3 regions of the Litoribrevibacter euphylliae genome follow, and region 1 is predicted to be linked to each of the others. Evidence: predicted binding sites of a transcription regulator. Region 1 holds the regulator's gene; each other region holds the start of a gene.
What was found. Region 1 encodes PhoB, which activates phosphate uptake and scavenging genes when phosphate is short. Its sites were predicted from a motif close to TGTCATANNNNTGTCANA; they were not measured.
Positions count from the first base shown of each region.

Region 1 (2,266 bases):
GTGGATACTGGTTCGGTCATGATAGCCTTTGACTTCAATGCGTCCGCCACTTTGAGTGTATTTTACGGCATTGATGATTAAGTTGCTGAAGGCGCTGCGTAGCTCGTCATAGCTGCCGCTCATTTCAATGTTGTCTTCACAGCTTAGGATAATCTCATGCTCGCCGTTGCTGTAAGTTCTTGCTTCCGCGGAAATGTTATCCAGCAGATGCTTGAGATTGACCGGTTGCTCTTCAAGATTGATTTCAGTGGTTTCAAGACGCGTCAGAATTAACAGATCTTGTACCAGATCTTGCATACGGGTAGCTTGTGTTTGCATTTGATGGAAGATGCGTAGCCAACGATCATTGTCGTCGGTGTAGTCAATTAAGGTTTCCAGATAGCCAATCAGTACCGTCAGCGGAGTTTTAAGTTCGTGACTGACATTGGCAATAAAGTCCTTACGCATGCGTTCGAGGTGTTCAATGTGAGTGATGTCTCGTGCGGTGATCAATCTATCGTCGTTACCAAATGGTGTTACTGAGATCTCTAAGACCATCGTGGGGTTGATCGGGCTGTTGAGTACCAAAGGCGTGGTGTAATCACCGTACTCAAAGTACTCCACAAAGTCGGGATCACGAATCAAGTTGGTGATCTGTTGGCCTCCGTCATCTGGTGAACGAAAGCCAAGCAAGGCCTCTGTTGAACGGTTCCACCATTCCAGTGTGCCATCGTATTCGACCATGATGACGGCATCTTGCAGTGCTGCCGTAGATTGCTGGATACGATCAATAATGGTTTGAAGGCGGCGTTTGCCTGATTGGTGTTCTTTCTCTTGCCGATAGATGGAGTCGAAGAGTTTTCCCCACAGACCTTCACTGAGAGGGAGCTTATCCAGCTCTTGATGTTGTAACCAGGATTCCAAACGGGACATCTGACGGATATTCCACAGTACATAGGCCGCAAGACCTAAAATGAGCCCGACCAGAGGAAAACCAAAGAAATATCCGATGAGAGATGTAGCCAGTACCAGCAGCGTTACCCGCTGTAATTCAATATACCAATTACTTAACACCGAGTGCCCTCAACAGCCACAAGATAAAAAGAAAGGATAAGTCGATTGCAGTACTTATCCTTATTGTTGCTGACAGCTTACTCTAAGCAGCCTTTGTCGAAAAGCGATAACCGGTTCCGCGAACGGTTTGAATTAGGCCATCGTGCCCTGTCACCGCAAGTGCTTTTCGCAGACGACGAATATGTACGTCTACGGTTCGCTCTTCAACATACACATTGCCACCCCATACGTGATCCAGCAATTGACTGCGTGAATAAGCACGTTCTTGGTGTGTCATAAAGAATTGCAGCAAACGAAATTCGGTTGGCCCCATCTCAATGGAGTCTCCGTGGGCTAAAACGCGGTGAGACACCGGATTTAACTCCAGACCATTAACGCTGACCGTTTCTTCGACGCCTTGAGGCGTGGTTCTGCGAAGTACCGCTTTAAGACGAGCAACCAGTTCTCGTGGTGAGAAAGGTTTGGTGATGTAATCATCAGCACCCACTTCCAAACCTTGGATTTTATTATCCTCTTCGCTTTTCGCGGTGAGCATAATAATAGGTACATCCGAGGTTAATTCGTCTTTCTTGAGTCGTCGTGCAAACTCAATACCGGATACGCCAGGCAGCATCCAATCCAATAGAATTAGGTCTGGTTGTTGATCGACGATGATTGAATGCGCAGATTGCGTGTTCTCGGCTTCAAGGCAGTTATAGCCAGCCATTTCCAGCGCAACCATGATCATTTCCCTGATCGGGGCTTCGTCATCAACAATTAGAACTTTTTTTCCCGCCATCACTCATGCCTGTGTTGGGTTATTGAATAACAAAAATTTAAGACAAGCGTATTAGAAGACAGTTTTGTTACAGAAGTATGACATTAATTGCAAAGCTTGCACAAAGTAGAGTCAAGCATTTGGTTTTTGGAGGGCGTAAATACGCCATAAGTATGGCCCATCCGCGGTTTAAGCCAGTTAATCAGCGTACTAAATAGTCGATAAAAATACCGGTAAAAATGCTTGCGCCAACCCAGTGATTATTCAGAAATGCTTTAAAACACATATCGCGATCACGGTGTTGCGTGAGGGTGTATTGATAGACAAAGAAGCCGGTGGCGGCGAGTAATCCAAGATAAAAGAAAATACCTGCGGATAACTGGTTTGCTGCTAATAACAGCGTGCAGAGGGTCAGCACCTGAAGGCTGATGATGGCGATATTATCCATGTCGCCAA
Region 1 covers NZ_JBHRSZ010000007.1:216,562-218,827, reverse strand. Annotated here, with positions in the region: gene phoR (phosphate regulon sensor histidine kinase PhoR) at 1-1,053, opposite strand, end outside; gene phoB (phosphate regulon transcriptional regulator PhoB) at 1,136-1,831, opposite strand; gene ubiA (4-hydroxybenzoate octaprenyltransferase) at 2,013-2,266, opposite strand, start outside.

Region 2 (2,266 bases), on a different contig from region 1:
CAGTGACGCCACTGGCTTAACGATTTCTCTAACACGTACTTGGTTAATTCATTGATTAAGGCGGTTCGTTCCATCGCCTCAATAAAGCGATCAGGAAAGATTAAGCCAAGCCTGGGATGATTCAAGCGGGTTAATGCTTCGATACCAAACACTGAACGATTTACGCAATTAATTTTTGGCTGATAAAAGACTTCGAATTGTTCTTTTTCTATGCCGCGAATTAATTCATAAATTTTAAGTGATCCTTCTGAGAGTGCGGATTTGTGTTTAGGTTTCTCCCCAATGCTACTAAGCAACTTTATAATTGCATCTTCAGAAATGGGTTTGGCAAGACTGCCTAATAGGTTGATGTCATGGACTCGGGCCAGCTGTTCCGCGGAATTAATGACTTTTGCTGCCATGGAACTGATGATACCGAAATAGCCTCTAAAGCGTTTTTCTCGTAATAGCCGAATCATTTCTAAACCATCGACCTTCTCCATATTCAGATCGCACAACACCACATGGATGTCTGGATGAGATTCTATGATGTTTAAGGCTTCTATCGCGTTATATGCCACAAAGACTTCTTTTAACTGAAGTGATTCTCTAAGTAATGTTGCTAGGTAATCAGACACTGAGTGGCTGTCATCAATGATTAGACATCGCATCCATGTGAAGTCGTAATTGGGCTTCATGAGGCCTCATTAATTTGTTGAGTTGTGGTGAATTTTTAATCAAAAGGTTTTTTTACTATGGCAGTTAATGATTGGCTGTCAAGACAAGCTCAGACGTGTGCTGATCATGAATCGCGTAGGGTAAAAAGTTGTGAGAACGTGCGGTGTTATATCTGGTACTTAGGTTTGAGGCTGAGTGCAAACACTTACTCTTTTCCTTACACGGTCAGCCTGTAATTACCTACAAATGGAGATTTTTAAGTAATGTTTTTATCAATAAAGTCAGAAGGTTAGCTCTTCTGGTGCGAAGTCATTAGTCATCGTTTTGCCATCATTTAGTCATAAAAAAATCACCGGACTGACATGCTTCATTTTTAGGGTCGGACATCAGGGAAGCGCTCCATAAATCACTTCTCCCAGATAATAACAATACTGAGGGTAAAGCTATGACTGATGAGATCCAGAAATTCGATGACAGTGATGATACGGTTACCAACTCGAGTAACAATCGTCCATTTGAGGAAGTATTAAACGCAAACCTTAGCCGTCGCAGTGTAATGCGTGGCTCTTTGGCGGTAGCTGCAACAAGCTTTGTTGCAGGCTCTTCAACGGCCAATGCCTTTGGTTGGTCAGGGTTGAAATCACGCCGAGGTCGTTCATTGGTAAATTTCACACCGGTGACGTTGGCGGAAGGCAATGGTCCAACGCCTAGTATCTCGCCTGATTATGAGTATCAAGTGTTGATCCCTTGGGGTGAACCACTTGAGCCGGGCGGCCCAGCATACAGCTGGCCACCAACTGCAGAAGATCAGCGCCAACAAATTGGTATTGGTCATGATGGCATGACCTTCTTCCCGATTGATCGTCGTATGCAGGAAGGTGACTATTCGGACCGCTTATTCCGTAAGCATTGGGGACAAGGTAACCGCCACGGTATGTTGGCGATTAATCATGAGTTTGGTCGTAACTCAACGGTACTGGGTAAAGATTTCCCTGAAAGCTTGGATGATGTTCGCACGTCACAACACGCTCACGGTGTGGCTGTCGTTGAGATTAAAAAGCAGCGCAATGGTGAGTGGCAACAGGTCGAAAGTGAAAATGCGCGCCGTATTCATGTGAACACGCCGGTTCGATTCAGTGGGCCGGCTGCAAGCAGTGAATTGTTGAAAACGCCAAACGGTAATATTCCGCTAGGTACAGTGAATAACTGTTCTAACGGTCATACGCCTTGGGGTACTTACCTAACGTGTGAAGAAAACTTCAACGGCTACTTCGGTGCAACTCACAACAAAGCCACCTGGACTGCCACAGAAGAGCATGAGCGTTACGGTTTCAGTGAAAACGGTTTTGGATATGGCTGGCACGTTTTTGACCGCCGTTTTGACTTGTCTGATCCTGATTATAAAAACGAAGAAAATCGCTTTGGTTGGGTGGTAGAGATTGATCCGTTCGATGGTACGCAAGTGCCGGTGAAACGTACCGCGCTCGGTCGTATTAAACACGAAGGTGCAACGGTAACGGTTGGTAAAGATAACCGTGTTGTGGTGTACATGGGCGATGATCAACGCTTCGATTACATCTATAAGTTTGTCTCTGCAGGTGATTGGGTT
Region 2 covers NZ_JBHRSZ010000002.1:964,519-966,784, reverse strand. Annotated here, with positions in the region: gene ACFOEK_RS06010 (EAL domain-containing response regulator) at 1-677, opposite strand, end outside; gene ACFOEK_RS06005 (PhoX family protein) at 1,103-2,266, shown strand, end outside.
Region 2: ACFOEK_RS06005 (PhoX family protein) is a predicted target of PhoB. The motif match lies at 983-1,000, and genes of this name have one in related genera.

Region 3 (2,266 bases), 280 kb from region 1:
GCATTTAACTCACCGCCGTAGATCACCAATAACACAGCGACCCAGGAGGTAATCAATAACTGTCGATGGCCCCAAAACCAACTCGATAAGTCCGAGTTCATTGCCCATAACCAATCCATACATCCTCCTTCGACACATTAGAAACCTGAAGACCTGAAAAATCTCAAGACATAAAAAAGCCGCAGTATTCTGCGGCTTCTCGGCGTTTTGAACAAGCGTTATTACTTTTCAACAGACTCCAATCGGTCTTCCACTTGCTCAACGTCCATATGACGCACATCCAGCCCTTTGGCCAAATAAATAACGTATTCGCCAATATTCATGGCATGATCGCCTACACGCTCCAGAGCACGCAACGCCCAGATAATATTCAGCACGCGTGAAATGCTACGAGGATCTTCCATCATGTAAGTGATCAGTTCACGAACCGTGCTGCGATACTCCATATCCACGGTACGATCTTCATGCGCCACTTTTAAGGCAGAGTCCACATCCAAACGTGCAAAAGCCGTTAATGATTGCTGAATCATTGAAGATACTTCATCACCGATGTGACGAATTTCAACAAACCCTTGCTGGGAGTCACCTTGCCCACTTAGTTCAATCGCTAAACGAGCAATTTTTGAAGCTTCATCACCAATACGTTCCAAGTCGCTGATGCATTTGGATACAGCCAATACCAAGCGTAAATCGCTGGCTGCAGGCTGACGTTTTGCCAGAATCTGAGTGCATTCCTTATCAATGGTGATTTCCATGTTATTCACCAGATCATCACGCTCTCGAACTAGCTCTGCCAGCTGAACATCAGCATTGATCAATGAACGAATCGCATCACGGACTTGTTTCTCAACCAAGCCCCCCATCTCCAACATGCTCTTTTTAACCCCTTCGAGCTCTTCGTTAAACTGTTGAGAAATGTGATGCGTATGTGCGTCTTTAATAGTATCCATTGTTTTCCCACCGCTTAATGCGCGTCTTATTCAATTATTTTTGTATATACATTTTATAAGAATAGACGCATATTTTAGCTTCTGTATGAAATTTATGTGTCAGATAACCAAAAATGCTAACCGAATTCTTCTTGCCGGAAGATCAAGCTCTTCCGGCAAACCAACATATCGATGCAGTGATTAACCGTATCGACCTGTGATGTAATCTTCCGTTTGTTTCTGAGTCGGATTAGTGAAAATCTGGTTCGTATCACCAAATTCAATCAAATCACCCATATACATGAATGCGGTGTAGTCAGACACACGTGCCGCCTGTTGCATGTTATGGGTTACGATGACGATGGTATATTCATTTTTTAATTCGTTGATCAGCTCTTCGATTTTCAACGTCGAAATCGGGTCAAGTGCCGATGCCGGCTCATCCAAAAGTAATACATCCGGTTTTACTGCAATGGTACGAGCGATAACCAAACGTTGCTGCTGACCACCCGACATGCCCAATGCACTGTCATGTAGACGATCTTTTACTTCATCCCACAGTGCCGCACCACGTAGAGACTGCTCAACCACTTCATCCAATACTCGACGGTTGTTGATGCCCTGAATACGCAGACCATAAGCTACGTTTTCATAAATGCTTTTCGGGAATGGGTTTGGCTTCTGGAATACCATACCAACGCGACGACGAAGGTCTGTCACATCCACAGAACGATCGTAAATATTTTCGTCCTCGAGCATGATCTTACCTTCGATACGACAAATATCCACAAGATCATTCATGCGGTTAAAACAACGTAACAGCGTGGATTTACCACAACCAGATGGCCCAATGAAGGCCGTCACTCGGTTCTTAGGAATTTGCATGTTGATGCCATGCAAGGCACGTTTTTCACCGTAATACAGCTGAAGGTCTTTAACTTCCAGACACATTTCTTCTTTTGCCAAATCACGTTGTTCCGTATCGCGACCCAACGCAGAAATATCCACCGCGTGCGCTGGTTTTTCATTCGTAGCTTGATCTGTCATAGCCTGATCTGTCATAGCGATATACCTAAATAATCGGTTAATTCTTTAAAATTCGTTTTTCATACAGGCCTGATATCAGGCCTGTATCTTACTAAATGCTGTTTTTGCTAAATACTGTTTTACTAGGCGTTCGTTCTTACCGTTAGTGCTCTAGAGACTTGTACTTTTCACGCAAGCTGTTTCGAATCGCGACAGCGGCCAAGTTCAAAGTAGCAATAACGACGACCAATAAGAGTGCCGTTGCGTATACCAAAGGACGAGCCGCTTCTACGTTCGGGCTTTGGAAACCA
Region 3 covers NZ_JBHRSZ010000007.1:491,576-493,841, reverse strand. Annotated here, with positions in the region: gene ACFOEK_RS17390 (DUF3392 family protein) at 1-119, opposite strand, end outside; gene phoU (phosphate signaling complex protein PhoU) at 222-950, opposite strand; gene pstB (phosphate ABC transporter ATP-binding protein PstB) at 1,131-1,991, opposite strand; gene pstA (phosphate ABC transporter permease PstA) at 2,119-2,266, opposite strand, start outside.
Region 3: phoU (phosphate signaling complex protein PhoU) is a predicted target of PhoB. The motif match lies at 1,035-1,052, and genes of this name have one in related genera.